One region of the Arthrobacter sp. G119Y2 genome, then DNA from elsewhere that is predicted to be linked to it. Evidence: riboswitches for the same ligand, from Rfam matches in the RefSeq annotation. Region 1 holds a riboswitch; the other holds the start of a gene.

The links. Region 1 has a riboswitch for cyclic di-AMP ahead of WKB88_RS02550 (LysM peptidoglycan-binding domain-containing protein). Riboswitches for the same ligand answer to the same signal wherever they lie in the genome.
Region 2: another riboswitch for cyclic di-AMP. It lies ahead of WKB88_RS16650 (NlpC/P60 family protein); the one in region 1 lies ahead of WKB88_RS02550 (LysM peptidoglycan-binding domain-containing protein).

What each region holds. Positions count from the first base shown of each region.
Region 1 covers NZ_JBBPFS010000001.1:532,730-541,034, reverse strand. The annotation lists gene WKB88_RS02580 (ABC transporter permease) at 1-1,383, opposite strand, end outside; gene WKB88_RS02575 (ABC transporter ATP-binding protein) at 1,385-2,149, opposite strand; gene WKB88_RS02570 (sensor histidine kinase) at 2,301-3,578, shown strand; gene WKB88_RS02565 (response regulator transcription factor) at 3,566-4,210, shown strand; gene WKB88_RS02560 (GNAT family N-acetyltransferase) at 4,207-4,716, opposite strand; gene WKB88_RS02555 (hypothetical protein) at 4,936-5,538, shown strand; cyclic di-AMP (ydaO/yuaA leader) riboswitch at 5,734-5,884, shown strand; gene WKB88_RS02550 (LysM peptidoglycan-binding domain-containing protein) at 5,888-6,763, shown strand; gene WKB88_RS02545 (hypothetical protein) at 6,990-7,508, opposite strand; gene WKB88_RS02540 (sensor histidine kinase) at 7,565-8,305, opposite strand, start outside.
Region 2 covers NZ_JBBPFS010000009.1:78,771-87,075, forward strand. The annotation lists gene mobA (molybdenum cofactor guanylyltransferase) at 1-683, opposite strand, end outside; gene WKB88_RS16640 (HNH endonuclease) at 683-1,183, opposite strand; gene WKB88_RS16645 (NlpC/P60 family protein) at 1,396-2,187, opposite strand; gene WKB88_RS16650 (NlpC/P60 family protein) at 2,221-3,051, opposite strand; cyclic di-AMP (ydaO/yuaA leader) riboswitch at 3,055-3,212, opposite strand; gene WKB88_RS16655 (M23 family metallopeptidase) at 3,338-4,111, opposite strand; cyclic di-AMP (ydaO/yuaA leader) riboswitch at 4,114-4,324, opposite strand; gene WKB88_RS16660 (metal-dependent transcriptional regulator) at 4,390-5,088, opposite strand; gene serC (phosphoserine transaminase) at 5,335-6,462, shown strand; gene WKB88_RS16670 (MFS transporter) at 6,525-7,799, opposite strand; gene WKB88_RS16675 (DUF3027 domain-containing protein) at 7,852-8,305, opposite strand, start outside.

The DNA of each region.
Region 1 (8,305 bases):
GCGGACCAGCGGCTGCAGCAGTTTCAGCACCCCCGCCACCAGCCAGGGCCCGAGGACTCCGGCACCGATGATCAGGAGCAGGATGCTGGAGGCTGCGGCAGCGAGACCGGCAGTCCCGGGCACCGCCACCGGAACCAGCGCGGCGGCAAGGCCTGAGCCCAGCAGCGCCAGCCCGGTAATGACGCGGCCGCGGCCCAGCTGTGATTTCTCGGTGACCGACTCGCGCAGTGCGGTTGTCGGTGCTGTGCGGACGGTGCCGCGGGCAGCAACAAGCGAAGCGCCCACTGCGGCCGCAATACTGATCAGGACGGCGGCCAGTACCGGAAGCGGGCTGAAGGCGAGCCGGAAACCTTCGGGAATGACCCCGGCCGCGGCAAACTGGCTGCCCAGGAACCCGGCGAGCAGAAATCCGGGCGCAGCGCCCAGCACTGCGGCCGCCCCTGAAACCAGCAGGACTTCGCGGACCACCAGGCCCAGGGTCTGGTTGGCTCCGGCTCCCACTGCACGCAGCATCGCGAATTCCCGCCGACGGCCCAGAATAGACAGGGACAGGGTTCCGGCGGTCACAAACACCGCCGTCATTACCGCCACCCCGGCCAGGGACCCGCTGAACAGCAGCAGCGTGGAACGGGCGGCGGAACCGCCCAGGTTCTCCACATCGCCGCGCCGGTCCCCGGTGTAGCCAACGACTCCGGCCACCTGCGACTCGATATCCGCGGCGAGCTGCTCCGGACGGACATCCGGGCCGGCAATAACACCCACCGTGGCCACGGTGTCCCCGTGCGGCCAGAGAGCCGCCGCGCCGTCGGTGCTCAGGAAAACGGCGGGCCCCGCGGCACCGGTGTCGTTGGCCTCGGTGCCGGCCTCCGGCGAAACAATGCCGGTGACCGTGTACTCCGCCGGAACACCGCCGTGGCTCAGGACGAGCCTGCTGCCGGGATCCGCCCCGAAGCTCGCGTCCACCGCAACGTCCTTCTCCCCCGCGGGAACTTCTCCCGACGACAGCGCGTACGGTGCCAGGGCGGTGCTTTCCCACCCGGCGGCGGACACGCTCGTGCCGTCTGCCGTGGCCAGGGGGATGTCAACGGTGCCGACAGCTTCCTCGACCCCCGGAACGGATGCGATCTGCGCGACGGCTTCGGCCGGAAGCAGGACACGCTCGGAGAAGGGAGCATCCATGTCCTCCACCACGGGGTGCGACTGCGGGGCGCCCACTACGACGTCGGCTCCCTTCAGCCGCTCGGCTGCGATGCCGCCGCGAAGTCCCGATTCAATGAGGATGCCCATGGCGGTGATGAGTGCGGCGCAGAGGAAGACGGCCACAAATACTCCGGCGAAACCGCCGCGGTGGTGCCGGATCGAGGCTTTGGCAAGAGAAAACATGTCAGTGCTCCCCAAGGTTGGCCATGCGTTCGCTGACGTCCAGCGCGGTGGCACCGGTCATGCTGCCGTCGAGGCGTCCGTCCGCAAGGAAAATGACGGTGTCGGCGTGGCCGGCGGCCACCGGATCATGGGTCACCATGACCACTGTCTGGCCCAGGACCGAAACAGTGTGCCGGAGCAGGTCCAGCACCTGGCGGGCCGTCCCGGAGTCGAGGGCTCCGGTGGGTTCGTCGGCGAAAACAGCGTCGGGCCGGGTGATGAGGGCCCGGGCAATTGCTGCCCGCTGCTGCTGGCCGCCGGAAAGCTCCTGCGGCTTCCGCTCGCCCAGCCCTGCCAGCCCCACGGACTCCAGTACGTAGTCGAGCCACGCGTCGTCGCTCCCCCGTCCGGCCAGCAGCAGCGGCAGCGTGACGTTCCGGGCCACGGTGAGCTGGGGCAGCAGGTTGTAGGACTGGAAGACAAAGCCCACGTGATCGCGGCGGAAGCGGGTCAGTGCCTTGCTGCGCATTCCGGAAATCTCGGTGCTTCCCAGCAGCACGCGGCCGCTGTCGGGGGCGTCCAGCCCGGCTGCACACTGCAGCAGGGTGCTCTTGCCCGAACCGGAGGGGCCCATGACCGCGGTGAAGGTTCCGGCCGGTACGGCGAGGGAGACGTCGCGGAGGGCCGGCACCGTGGTGCTGCCCGAGCGGTAGCTCTTCGAAACGCCCTGCAGTTGCAGGGCGGCGGGGACGTCCATATCTGGAAATTCGGAAGGATCGGAAAACATGGGGTTCATCCTTTGAGCGGTTTAGTGGCGGGGTCTTTGCTTCCACCGACGCTACGGATTGGTGAAACGCGATCCGATACAGCCAACAGCCCGGTTTGGGGTATAGCTGGCTATACCGACACTGTCCGGACCCTCGGGCATAATTCATCAGGTGAGACTCCCCAGCCGTGCCAGCCTGCAGACCCGCCTACGGGATGCGGCTTTCCTCCTGCGCGAGGCCGGCTACTGGCTGGGCTCGCTGGGAATCCTGGTTGCCGGGCTGGTGCTGCTTCCGTTCATCGCCCTCGGCGTCGGGCTGTATGCGGTTCCCGGCCTCTTGGAGGTCCTGGACCGGCTTGCCGCCCGGGCGCAGGGACGGGCCGCCGGATTCGCTGCGGCTGTGGTTCCCTTTGAACGGCGCCGGCTCTCCGGCCGGTATTCCTTCGCCCAGTTGGCGGCCCTGCTCAGCGCTCCGGAGTCCAAACGCGACCTGTCCTGGCTTCTGTTCCACAGTGCCTTTGCCCTGCTGGCAGGCATCCTGGCCCTGGTGCTGCCCCTGGGCTCCGTGCTGTATATAGCGGCCGCCCCGTTCTGGCCCCTGTTCCCTCCGGAGTCGCCGCTGGAGCTGACCATCGCCATCCGCAGCTGGGGTGATGCCGTCCTGACCATGCTGCTTGGAGCGGCGTACGGGGTTGCCGCCTGGATTCTGCTTCCGTGGATGGCCCGGAGAATCAGCGAGGGAACTCTCGCCATCCTCTCGCCCCGCCGCTATGCCGACCTGTCGCAGCGCATTTCCGAGCTCTCCGCAGCCCGGGCCAGTGCTCTCACTGCGCACGCCGCGGAGCTGCGCCGCATTGAGCGGGAACTGCACGACGGCGCGCAGAACCGGCTGGTCGGCGTCGTCATGATGCTGGGGCTCGCGCAGCGTGCTGCCGAGACCGACCCGGCCGCCGCCGTGCCCTTCATTGGCCGCGCCCAGGATGCCGCGTCCGAAGCGCTGGCCGGCCTGCGGGCTGCCGTGCATGACATCTATCCGCCGGTCCTGGACGAGCTGGGCCTGGGCGGTGCGGCCTCGGCGCTGACCAGCCGCTCCCCCATCCCCTGCTCCCTGGACGTGCACGGGCTGGAGCGTGCCCCGGCGGCGGTGGAATCAGCTGCTTATTTTGTCCTTGCCGAGGCCCTGACCAATGCGGCGAAGCACTCCGACGCGTCACGGATCGACGTGGTGCTGCACACCGAATCAACTCCTCGGGAGGATGTCCTGGTGATACAGGTGAACGACGACGGGCGCGGAGGCGCGCGGGTGGGACCGGTTGATGCTGCCGAGGGCTCCGGAACCGGGCTTGCCGGGATTGCCCGCCGGGCCGCGGCGTTTGGCGGCAGGCTGGTGCTGGCCAGTCCGGCTGGCGGGCCCACGAAAGTCAGGGTGGAACTGCCGTGCGCCTTCTAATAGCCGAGGATGATGCGCTGCTGCGCGCCGGACTGGAACTGCTGCTCCGGGGCGAAGGATTCGACGTCGTGGGTTCCTGGGACAACGCCGATGACCTGCTGGCAGCCTTCGAGCCGGGCGGGGCAGACGGTGCGGTGCTGGATGTGCGCATGCCGCCCACCTTCACCAACGAAGGGCTGAAAGCAGCCCTGGAGTTGCGTGCGCGGGTGCCCGACTTTCCCGTTCTGGTCCTTTCCGCCTACGTTGAGGACCGCTACGCCAGCAGGCTGCTGGCCTCCGGGGCCCAGGGTGTGGGCTACCTGCTGAAGGAACGCGTGGGCAACGTCGGGGAATTTGTTGACGGCCTGCGGCGCGTATCCTCCGGGGGAACGGTGATGGATCCAGAAGTCATCGCCCAGCTGTTCAGCCGGCGCAGCACCCGGGACCCCATCAGGTCCCTGACTCCCCGGGAGTTCGAAGTTCTGGGACTGGTTGCCGAGGGGCTGGGCAACACGGCCATTGCTTCGGCCATTTCCGTTTCGGAGACTGCTGTCAGCAAGCACATCGGCAATATCTTTGCGAAGCTGGGGCTGGCCCAGTCAGACAGTGGCCACCGCCGGGTCCTCGCCACCCTGGCGTACCTGCGGTCCTAGTTCAGCTTCCAGATCTCCTCACCGTCCGGATCAAGCAGGCCGGTGCGTGTGAGCCCAAGACGGGCGGCTACCGCGGCGGAGGGAACGTTTGCGGGGTGGATGCTGGCGGAAAACCGGACCACGCCCTGCCGGATGAGCCAGTCCACCATGGCCTGCGCTGCTTCCGTGGCATAGCCTCGACCCTGATGTTCCTCACCCACTACCCAGGCGAGATCCGCCGTCGAGCTGCCGGCATCGACCGTTGCCTGGACAAAACCCGCGGCGGATCCGGTATTCCGAGTCCGGAAAACCCAGTTCAACCATAATTGTGCCCCCGACGGATCTCCGCCTGATTGGAGGATGTAGCGGTGAGTCAGCACTTCCAGGCCGGGCGGCAGTCCGCCGGTGAATTCATAAAGTCCCGGAGGTGCCAGGACCTGCACCATTTCCGGAGCATGCTCCGGGTGCAGCGGTTCCAGAGTGAGTTGCGCGGTCTCCAAAACCGTCCCGGCGGCTCTTTGGCTCATGCGCGCATTCCCTACCCGTCCGGTAAATGTTTTTCCCGGTCCCATCATGGCGCATTAGGTCCTAAGCACGATATGAGTCTGGTGTATGAAATTTGCGCGCTGCCCGCACTCCCCGGGGTTCCCAAGCGGCGGCGCACGCGCAGGGGCGGGTAGGCTAGGAGTGCTCCCGGTTCCCGCTGATCTTTGCGTTCCGGCCAGATGACGAAGAAAGAGAAGAAGATGCCAGCTCCTCAGCGAACAGATGCCGACAGTATTCGCCAGGATTTTGGATTCCTCACCGTCGCGGAAGTTCTGCAGCTTTGTACTACGCAGCAGATCCTGGATCCGTCATCAACGCTGATTTCCGCAAAAGTACAGCTGGGCGAAGGAAATGTTTTTTATCCCGGCGTCGTACTTCAGGCCGACAATGAGAGCTCCTGCGTGATCGGCCACCGCAATGTCTTTTACCCGGGGGCTTATGTCTCCGCCGAACACGGCGGGATGATCCTTTTGGGGTCCGACATTACGCTGGGCCCCGGCAGCGTGCAGCTCAAAGCCGGCCGGGCAGATGCCGTTGCGGTCGGCGACAGCGCCCGGCTGGCTAACGGCCCCGTGGTGACGGGGCGGTCCGTGCTCGGTTCCGGCTCGCAGATCCTGGGAGCTGTCGAGGCTGATTCCGTGGTCCTTGCCGACGGCGGGGATTACCGGTCCAGCCCGCCGGAGAAGCGCGGTGCCGTTCTGAAGGGCGCGGGAATGGCGCGCGATGTGAGGCTGGCGCCCGGCGACCTCCTGCAGGGATTCGGCAACTTCGCCGTTGCCAACGTGATCCGCCAGACGAACTAACCGGACCGGAGAGGCGCAGGCGCGGCCCATAGTGTCACGGCCCACGCCTAGCATAAAGAGGCGCCACTCACACGGTACTGCGAGGTCCGTTACTAAATAGTTATCCTCCCGTAATCGTCTTGTAGCGTAGTGGTCGTGCCGTTATCTGAAGCGGCTCCCTTGGCTTGTTACCTAGCTCTGCCGCTGGCCAAGGTCCACAGATATTCACACTTCGGCAGAGGCGGGGGAACCACAAACGGGTTCCTTTGAATCCTTGGGGTTAAGTCAGCCAAAGATTTTCTACGGCTGACCGGGTGACTCCCATCCGCATCCGACAGCTCACCTCGCAGGTATCGGGAGAGGTAACTCAATGTCTTTCAATAACACTCGTGGACGCCACCGTGCCGAGACCGCCGGAATGTGGGCCGCAATTGCGAACTCCACCAGCGGCAAAGCACGCACCATCGGCAGCACCGCTGCCGTTGTGGCAGCAGGTTCCGGCCTGATGCTCGGCATGGCAGCTCCGGCTTCTGCCGGTGTCATCGCCAACGACTCAGCCGAGTCCTACAGCGCACCTGCCGCCGTTGCTGCTCCTGCTGCCGCTCCGGCAGCAGCTCCCGCAGCTTCGGGCTCCACCCACGTTGTTCAGGCCGGCGACACGCTCGGCAAGATTGCCGCCACATACGGCGTCAACCTGAACGACATCCTGGCGCAGAACGGCCTTGCGCTGGAATCCATCATCTACCCCGGTGACGTCATCACGTACGCCGGCGGCGCCGCAGCAGCAGCTCCCGTTGCTGCAGCTGCACCGGCAGCTGCTTACGCCGCTCCGGCCGCCGCTGCAGAGACTGCAGACTTCGGCAGCATCAGCACCCAGGCCTCCTCGGTGACTCCTGCTCCCGCAGCCGGCGCAGCTGTTACCGGCACCAACCAGACCATGCTGAACTCCGCCTTCTCCCAGATGGGTGCAATGCAGGACTGCACCGTGCTGGTGGAAGTTGCCCTCCGGGCAGCAGGCCACTCAGTTGGCGACCTGGCCCCCGCGCAGCTTGCTGCCTACGGAACCCCGGTCTCTGACCCGATGCCCGGCGACATCATCTACTACGCCGACGGCGGCATGGGCTTTGCCCACATCGCTATCTACATCGGCGACGGCCAAGCCATCCACAGCGGATGGAACGGCAACCAGACTGTTCAGCAGAGCGCTAACGTCGGTTCCGGTGCCGCGTACTACCGCGTAGCGTAATCACGCAGCACTAGATTTACCGCAGGGGCGGGAAGCGAACGTCCCAAACCTTCGGTGAAACCAAAAGGAACGCCCGGCCATTGGCCGGGCGTTCCTTTTCTCGTCCCAGTTGGAATGTCCCAGTTGGAATGTCTCAGTTGGAATGTCTCAGTTGAATTCTCGTTCAGCTGGCTTTTGTTCAGTTGGCGGTCTGGATGGAGTTGGCTGCCTTTGGGTCTGACGGTCCTCAGGCGGCAGGCTCGTCCTGTTCCCGGGCGTCGTCCTCCTCCGCGCGGCCGTCGTTATCGGCGCCTGGCCCGCCGTCGTCGTCCGGACCGTTGCCGCCGCCGCGGTGGCCGTCATGGTGTCCGTGCCGGCCCTGATCCGCGTCCTGGTCCTGGTCCGGGCGGCCCATCTCAGTGTCGCTGTCCCGGGAGCCCTTGTCCGGCTTCTCGCCGGACTTCTCATCACGGTCATCCGCATCCGGTTCGCTGTCGGCGTCCGCCTCAGAGTCCGAACCGCCGTTGTCTTCGTCGGAACGCGGACCGCGGTCGGGCCTGGTGTCCGAGTCTTCCGTCTCGGTGTTGTTCTCCGTGCCCTCGTCCTGCTGCTCGGTCACCGAGGCCTGTTCCTGATCCGCCGGGGAATCCGCGGTAGCCATGCCGGCGAAGAAAGAACCAACCAGCAGTGCCAGGGCCCCGACGACGCCGAGAATCCAGCCAAGCGGTCCCCTGGCCTTGTCCCGGATTGCCATAGTGGTTTTCACCTCCGAATAGTGGGTTGCTTACGCATCCATTTTCGGATCAGATTCTTCGAGGATTCTTAGGGCCGCTTTCCGGCCAGCGGCAGCCGGACTTCCACCACTCCGCCCGCTCCGCCCGCACCGCCCGCTCCGCCCGCACCGCCCGCGGCAGGCAGTGCGCGGACGCTGCCGCCGTAACGGGATGCTATTTCTGCGACCAGGGCCAAGCCCAACCCGTAGTGCCGCGGCTCTGCTGACGTTTCTACGCCGCGCGACGGTCCCGATTCAGCGGTTCGGCCATCCTTTTCGGCGGGGTCCCCGGCTGGCTTCCGGGCCTGGTTCCGGGTAGAGGCGAACCGTTCGAAGGCCTGCCGGCTGAATCCGGGTGGAAAGCCGGGACCGTCGTCCATAACCCTGATCACTGCTTCCCTGCCGCTGGGTCGCACGGAAACCCGCACGAGTGATCTGGCATAGTCCAACGCGTTGGCCCCCAGAGCCGTGAAGATCCGCTGCAGGGCAAACTGACCGCCGAGAACAATAACCTCCGGCGCCGGAGTATCCAGCTCCAGGAACAGATCGCGGCGCCTGGCTTCGGGCTGCAGCGACGCCACCGCTGATTCCGCCAGCACAACCAGGTTCACCGGTTCCGCCGGCCCGGTCTGCCGGGGATCGGCAGCCATCAGCAGGTCCTCCAGAATCCCGGTCAGCACCTTGGTGTCGGCCACGACGTCGTCGGCCGCCTGCACCGCTTCCTGGTCCGGCCGGCCCCCGCTGCCGTCAGCGTTGGATTGGGGCGCCGGCCCGGCGGCGTCGGACACGAG
Region 2 (8,305 bases), on a different contig from region 1:
ATGTCTGCGGGGCGGCCGGTTTCCACCGACCATCGCCGGGCGTCCTCCCACGTGTCGATATCAGCCGTGCTGTGGGCGGGCACCGCAACGTCCCTCCTCTGCACCCTAGCAAGGAGCCTCTTCATCGAGAGATTTTCCAGCCCGCCAGGCCTGTCGTGCTGCCGTACCGCCGCACCCAAATCAGCGGTCAGATACAGTGCGGCCAACGGCTGCGCCCGGCCGGATTCGTCAACCGCCATCAGTGACCGGGGTTGCTCTCCCTCCATTGCGCAGCCCTGGGAATCGGCGGCCGCGGCAGCCAGCAGCGTACCGACAGCGGCACCGATAAACGGCATGTCGCAGGCAAGAACCAGTGTCCAGCCCGGCGGCGGCCTGCCGATGCGGGCATCAAGCGCCGACAGCGCAGTCGAGGCTGCTGCCACCGCTGCCGCCGGCCCGGAGAACGGCGGGTCCTCCCGCACCAGCAGGGCGTCCGCACCGGCGCCGGCGACAGCCGCGGACAGGCTCTCGGGACCGGCGACGGCTACCGCTGAAGCCGCAGCCGCAGCATCCAGGGCAACGCCCAACAAGGTACGGCCGGACACCTGCAGCAGCGCTTTGGGCGTCCCGTCCAGCCGCGAAGACCTTCCGCCGGCCAGGATAATGGCGTTGAAGCAGGGCAATTCCCCGTTGACGTCAGGCATCAGGCTGCTGTGCCGGCGTCCAGGAACTGGTTCCACTGCGGCGCCGGACGTTCAAGTTCACGGATTTGCCATCTCGCGCCCCGCGGAGGCTGGGGGCGGAACCTCAGCTGCCATCCCATCTGGCTGAGTGTCCGGTCGCCCTTGGCATTGTTGCAGCGCAGGCAGCAGGCGACCATGTTCTCCCAGCTGTCCCCTCCCCCTCGTGACTTGGGCAGGACATGGTCCACTGTCGAGGCGGCTTTCCCGCAGTAGGCGCACTGGTGACCGTCGCGTCGCAGGACCCCGCGCCGGGTTGCCGCCGTGCCTTCCCGATACGGGATCTTCACATACCGGTGCAGCAGGATCACGGAGGGCCGGGGAAGGATTTCGGTGGGGCCCACCACCGGGTCGCCGCTCTCCGCGACAACGCTGGCTTTGCCGGAAAGCACCAGCACCAGTGCCCGGCGGAAGCTCACTACCGCCAGCGGCTCGTAGCCGGCATTCAAAACGAGAGTGCGCATGCAATTCCTCTTCGCATGCCGGTCCGTCGGCGGAGCAGTCCACCGACGGAGGAGGACGATACTTCGGATGATATGGAAAAGAGTATGCCCCGATCCGGGTCTTGGCCATTTCCCGCGGCAGTACGGGGCTTAAACGGCTCAAGGGCCCTCCCCGAAGGAAGAACCCTTGACGGCCGGTGATGGAACCGGCGGTACAGCTGGTGGCGGAGTGCCTATCCGACCCGGATGTATACGCCTCCGGAGCCCAGCTCGGCCGGTGCTACGACAGTCGAATTGCCGTTGAAACCACCGTGGATCGCCTGGCCGTTACCGATGTAGACAGCGATGTGGGCCATGCCCATGCCTCCGTCGGCGTAGTAGATCAGGTCGCCCGGGACGGCCTGAGAAGCGCTCACGGTGCTGCCCAGGGACAGGTAGCCTGCAGGCCAGTCGTGGAAGCTGATGCCGGCTGCAGCAAGCGAGTTTGTCGCCAGCATGGTGCAGTCCTGCGAGACGCCAAGCTGCGCGTAGGCCGCTGCGGCAATGATCGCAGCCGTCCCCGAGGAGGCGGCGGGGGCTTCCTGAGCAGCAGCGCCGGATGCGGCGGGTGCCACAGCGGCTTCCGTCGATTCCAGTGCCGGGGCTGCGGTCTGCTGTGTTGCTGCGTCCAGCTCTGCGCCGCTCTGTGCCTGCACTGCAATTTCCGGCTGCGGTGCAGCAACAGGTGCCTGGATAACGCCGGCCGCTGCGGGGCGGTCGAAGTTCACCGTGGCGGTGTGGGGCACCGTCAGCGGCGCGGCAGCAGTCAGATCGAGGGTGCTGGTCTGGACGTCGCGAGCCAGTTCGGATCCGGAGGCGTTAGCCGCGACGCCGGTGCTCAGGACAAGTCCTGATGCGGCGACAACGACAGCTGCCTGGCGTCCTACGGTTCCGGCGTTGGCGGTTACGGCCTGGGCCAGCGCCGTCAGCGGTGCGGTGCGTTCTACCGGCGCCCGGTGGCGGGCGCGCTCAAGTGTTGATGACATGTTGGTGCAATCTCCGTTATCTGGCAGCTGCGCTTAGCTGACGCGGACGAAGCTTGCGCCGCCCAGGTAGGAGAGCGGGTGCAGAACGGTGTTCATACCGTTGAAGCCGCCGCTGATGACCTGGCCGTTGCCCACGTAAATGGCTACGTGGCCGGCAGTGATGACGAGGTCGCCGGGCTCAGGCGAGCCGACAACGGAGCCGTAGGCGTAGAACTGTGCCGGTGCGAGGTCGCCAACGGACTTGCCGATGGAACGCAGTGCCTTCTCGACCATGGCGGTGCAGTCCTGGGCGACGCCGATCTGGCCGTAGGCGGAAGCCACGAGGGCTGCGCCAACGCCGCTGGCAGCGGGTGCCGGAGCCGGAGCGGGTGCTGCCGGTGCGGGGGTGTTGGCTGCGGGGGCTGCAGCGGGCGCGGTGTAGGCGTTGCTGCTCACGGCGGCCTGCTGGGTCTGTACGGCAGCAGCCTGCTTGGCCTGCTGGGCCTGAGCGGCAGCCTGCTCCTGGGCAACTGCGGCGGCGGCGGCAGCGGCTTCCTCAGCTGCAACCTGTGCGCGGTAGTCCGCACCGGAAACAGAGGAAACGGACTGAAGCGTTGCCAGTTCGAACGGCGCCTGTGCCGACACCGAAACGGCTCCGGTGGAGGTGACTGCGCTGAGCGGAGTGGCTTCGAGGGCCTGGCGTTCGGTGCTGACGGCTGCCTGGGCGGGCAGGCCCGCTGCGAGGACGAGGCCGGAAGCGGCGACGACGACGGCGGCCTGGCGGCCAATGGATCCAGCGTTGGAGGTAACGGCCCGGGATAGTGCTGAAATCGGGCTCGTCTGAGTGGTGACCGCGCGACGGCGGCCGTGAGCTACTGATGACACAAGTTTGCCTCTCCCAATGCCTACGAGGTGAGCTGTCGGATTCGGATGGGAGTCACCCGGCTGCTGGACCGTAAGGCCCGTGCAACTTAACCCCTAGGGCTTCTTGCGAAACCCGAATGTGGTTCCCCCGCCTCTGCCATGCGATGTAGCGAACGGATCTCAAACAGTGGCAGAGCTCGGCGATCTGTTCGAGAGTGCCCGATCTTTGGCCGATCAGGCACGAGGAAGAGCGTACAACAACATTTGCTTAATGTCACGTTCCGGTCACGGAATGGTTATCCTGCGGTCACAACCAACCGAGCGGATCGACAACTTCCCCGTTAACCATGACCTCGAAGTGCAGATGGCAGCCCGTGGAGGCGCCTGTGGTGCCGCTGGCACCAACCAGGTCTCCGCGTTCCACGCTCGCTCCCACACCCACCGCGAGGTTGGACATGTGGTTGTAGGTGGTCTCCACGCCGTTGCCGTGATCCACGACAATCCGGTTACCGCCCCCGCCGGCGTGCCAGCCGGCGAAGGTAACGGTGCCGGAAGCGGCAGCGGTGACATCCGTGCCGCAGGCTGCTGCGAAGTCCTGGCCGCGGTGCAGCTCCCCGGCGCTGCCGGTGATGGGGCTGACCCGGTAGCCGAAACCGGAGGTTTGAACCAGGTCCGCAGCCAGCGGAGTGGCAAGAGTGCCCTTCGCGGCACCTGCGGCTATCTCCGTGCCCGAGGCCACCACTACTTGGCGCAGCTTCGCATCCGGATCAAACTTGCTGCTCAGCGCAGCGCGCTCGAAGTCAACGCTGGCGTTGGGATCAGCGGAAACCACTACAGCTTCCTCGACGGCGGCAGGCTGCATCTCCTGGACCGGTTCGCTGACGGCTGCGGTGGTGGGAAGGGCCACGGTAAGGATCAGGCCCGATGTTGCTGCGGTGATGGCGACCTTCTGTGCTGCATCACCGATGGAGTTCGATTTGGTTTCAGCCCGGCGGCGGCCTGAGGCCTGTCCGTTCCGGGGACGCGGGGCGGTAGCCGGAGCAGACGCGCGGCGTCTGCCCGGGGCAGCGTGCTTCGACAAGATATACCTCTCTCATATGCCTGCGAAGTTAGCTGTCGGATTCGAGTAGAGAAACTCGGCCCCACACTCGGCACAGTGCGCCTGTAAGCGGCTGTGTGCTGATGCTGGAGGCTTCACCCCAAGGCAGCCTCGGCTGCCAGTTGATGGGTCCTCCGCCCCTGCCTGAACGGTCTGTAGTTCCGGGCCAGTGGCAGGGTTCGGCGGAAGGCCCGGATAACGGTGCTATTTCAACGTCAGTAAGTCACTATAAGGGACGGCGGCCAAAAGAGACCATTCCGTTATCCGGCGGTGGACACAAACACGTGTGAGGCGACCTCTGGAGGAAGCTCCAGGGCTCCTTCGATGCCCGGCACCCGCACCGATATGTAGCCCGCCACCACCTCGGCCGTGAGCTCGGCCCCGGGGCGCAGCCCTGCCTCGTCCAGCTGGGTCAGCAGCTCCGGTTCCACCTGCACCGGCTCGGCCAGCCGGACCAGGGTCAGCTTGGTTCCGGGCTCGGCGGCGGCCACTGCGGCAACGAGGTTTGTAACCCCGTGGTGGAACAGCTCGGCGGCCGTGCCGCCGATTCCTTCCAGTCCCGGGATGGGATTGCCGTACGGAGATTCGGTGGGGTGTCCCAGCAGTTCATAGAGCCGGCGTTCAACCCGCTCGCTCATGACGTGTTCCCACCGGCAGGCCTCGTCGTGGACATAGGCCCAGTCCAGGCCGATCACGTCCGCAAGGAGCCGTTCAGCCAGCCGGTGCTTGCGCATCACCTCGGTGGCGCGCCGCCGGCCCAGCTCGGTGAGCTCCAGATGCCGGTTGCCGGAAACCACCACGAGCCCGTCCCGTTCCATCCGGCCGATGGTCTGGGACACCGTTGGCCCGGAGTGCCGCAGCCGTTCCGCGATCCGGGCCCGGAGAGCGACAATGTTCTCTTCCTCGAGCTCAAGGATGGTGCGCAGATACATCTCAGTTGTGTCGATGAGGTCCGTCATGACAGGCCGCTCCTATTACTCGTGCGGAAGATTACTCGTGCGAAAGATTCAGGAGAACAACGGCGGACACCGCCGCCGGAGGTCATTATTGCCCCTTACGTTAGCTTATTTGTACAGAGTGCAGATAATTCCGCCCACCGCTGGACCGCCCGCAACCGTCGGTCACGAATGGCTGGGAAACCGGCCGGTGGGGCAGAATGGAAAGGCACATCAGAGCACCCTGCCTACCGCTTGGAGCGATTACCCATGGGCGAAACCGCCGCGCTTAAGATCCCCGCTGAACTCCTTCCACTGGACGGCCGGTTCGGAGCCGGCCCCTCCAAGGTGCGTCCGGAGCAAATGGAGGCCCTGGCACGCGCCGGAGCCAACCTGCTGGGCACTTCGCACCGGCAGGCTCCCGTCCGGAACCTGGTCGGCAGCATCCGAGAGGGACTCTCGAGCCTGTTCCGCGCTCCCGAGGGCTATGAGGTCGTGCTGGGCGTCGGCGGCTCCACTGCCTTCTGGGACGTGGCTTCCTTCGGCCTGGTGGACAACAAGGCCCAGCACCTGTCCTTCGGCGAGTTCGGTTCCAAGTTCGCAGCCGCCACCAATAAGGCGCCCTTCCTGGCGGCTTCCTCCATCATCAAGGCCGAGCCCGGCACGCGCCCGGATCCGGCGGCCGAAGCCGGCGTCGATGTCTACGCCTGGCCGCAGAACGAGACCTCCACAGGTGTCGCCGCGCCGGTGCGCCGCGTGGAAGGGGCCGACGACGGCGCCCTGATCCTGGTCGATGCCACCTCCGCTGCGGGCGGACTGGACGTGGACCTCGCCGAATCCGATGTCTACTACTTCGCGCCGCAGAAGAACTTCGCCTCCGACGGGGGCCTGTGGCTGGGCATGTTCTCCCCCGCCGCCCTGGAACGTGCGGCGCGGATCAATTCCTCGGACCGGTGGATCCCGGACTTCCTTAACCTCCAGACAGCCATCGACAACTCGAGGCTGAACCAGACGTACAACACGCCGTCCCTGGCCACCCTGGTGACCCTCAACGCGCAGGTTGAATGGCTGAATGCGAACGGCGGCCTGACCTTCGCCGCCGGCCGCACGGCGGACTCCGCCGCCAGGATCTACTCCTGGGCTGAGGCGTCACCGGTGGCCACACCGTTTGTGGCCCGCCCCGAAGACCGGTCCAACGTCATCGCCACCATTGACTTTGACGAGAGCATCGATGCCGCCGCCGTCGCGAAAACCCTGCGCGCCAACGGCGTCGTGGATGTGGAACCGTACCGCAAGCTCGGCCGCAACCAGCTGCGCATTGCCACTTTCGTGGCGATTGAGCCCGACGACGTGAGCGCATTGCTCCGCTGCATCGACTTCGTTATCGAAAACTCCTAGCCGCGCCGCGGTCCGCTGTCGCGGGCCCGGCTCCGGCCTGCAGGATCCGCGGGATCCGGACGCTACACAGTGTCCGGGTCCTGCTCCGTTTCGCGGGTGGACAGGTGCAGCCGCCGGGGCCGCGCGCGGTCGTAGGAGATGCGCAGGTGGTGGGACCGCCAGGCCCAGATGAACCCCACGACTGCAGTGATGATCCCCGAAGCAGCAGCAACGCCCAGGCTCCAGCGCGGGCCGAAGCTGTTGGAAACCCACCCCACCAGGGGGGCGCCCAGGGGTGTGCCGCCCATAAAGATGGCGAAGTACAGTGCCATCACCCGCCCGCGCATCACGGGGGTGGTGGTCGTCTGGACATAGGCGTTGGCGCTGGTCATCAAAGTCAGGGCGAACAGCCCGACCGGAATCAGCGAGACCGCAAACCACAGCAGCGTCGGCGAGGCAGCGGCTACCAGACAGGCCGCGCCGAAAGCCCCGGCGGCCCCGAAGATGAACCGCAGCCGGGGTTTGTCCCTTCGAGCCGAAAGCAGCGCTCCGGCCACGGAACCAACCGCCATCACCGAGTTCAGCAGCCCAAAAACTCCGGCGTCCTGCCCGAACTCGGTTCGGGCCATTGCCGCAATGTAGACCGCGAAGTTCAGCCCGAACGTGCCGACGATAAAAATGGCCAGCATCACCATCATCAGGTCCGGCCGGCGGCGGACATACCGAAGTCCTGCCCTGATGCGGCCTTTCCCCGGAGCTGCCTTGGGCAGGACCCGCAGTTCGCTGCTGCGCATCTTGAGCAGGGCCAGGACCATCGCGCCAAAGGTGAACGTATTAATAAGGAAAACCCAGCCGGGCCCCACGGCGACCGTGAGCAGGCCGGCCGCAGCCGGGCCGATCAGGCGGGCGCCGTTAAAGGAGGCGCTGTTCAGGGCGACGGCGTTGGGCAGGTCGGTTTCTCCGACGACTTCCGAGACGAAACTCTGCCGTGCCGGCGCGTCGACGGCGGAAACCACGCCCAGCGCCAGCGCAAAGGCGTACACGTGCCACAGCTGGGCCCCGCCGGAAAGCACCAGGACGCCCAGGCCGAGACCCAGCGCAGCCATGGCCACCTGCGTGAAAAGCAGGACCTTGCGGCGGTTGTATGTGTCGGCAATCAGCCCTGCCCACGGCGCCAGCAGCAGCTGCGGGCCAAGCTGCAGCGCCATGACGATTCCCATCGCCGCTGCATCCTGGTTGGTCAGGATGTCATAAACGAGCCAGTCCTGGGCAGTCCGCTGCATCCAGGTGCCGATGTTGGACACCAGCGCTCCCAGAAACCAAATGCGGTAGTTGAAGAGCCTAAGCGAACGGAACACGGCTCACCGCCGATCCATGAACAACTGGAAAACCCCTGCCCCCGGCACTGCCCTACCTGTCCTCCTGAGTCCTGTCCTCCTGCTGTGCCGTCCCGGACTGCCCGGCGTCGTCGGTGCCGGCTTCAGCTTCGGCGCGGGCCAGTGCGTTTGCCTGTTCCTGTGCCTGGGCGGCTTCCTCCGCCGCGACATCCTCGGGCCGGACCCGCTCCGACCACGGCACCCACTCGGGAGCGAGAACAGCGTTTTCGGAGGGGAGCAGGCCGACTTCACAGACCGTTGCCGCCTTGCCGCGCGGCACCCGGGCCACCGTGGCGTACCACTGCCACCCGTTGTATCCGGGACGAAGTGCCTCGAACCGGTGGGTGACCAGGCGTTCGGCATCTGCAGCGGCACCCGCGTAGGCACCGATCTGCTCGGCCGGAACTACTTCGAGAAGTCCTGCCCGGGCAGTATCGACGGCGGCCGCCAGTACGGCGTCGGGCTTGGACGGACGGCGCGGCGTGCGC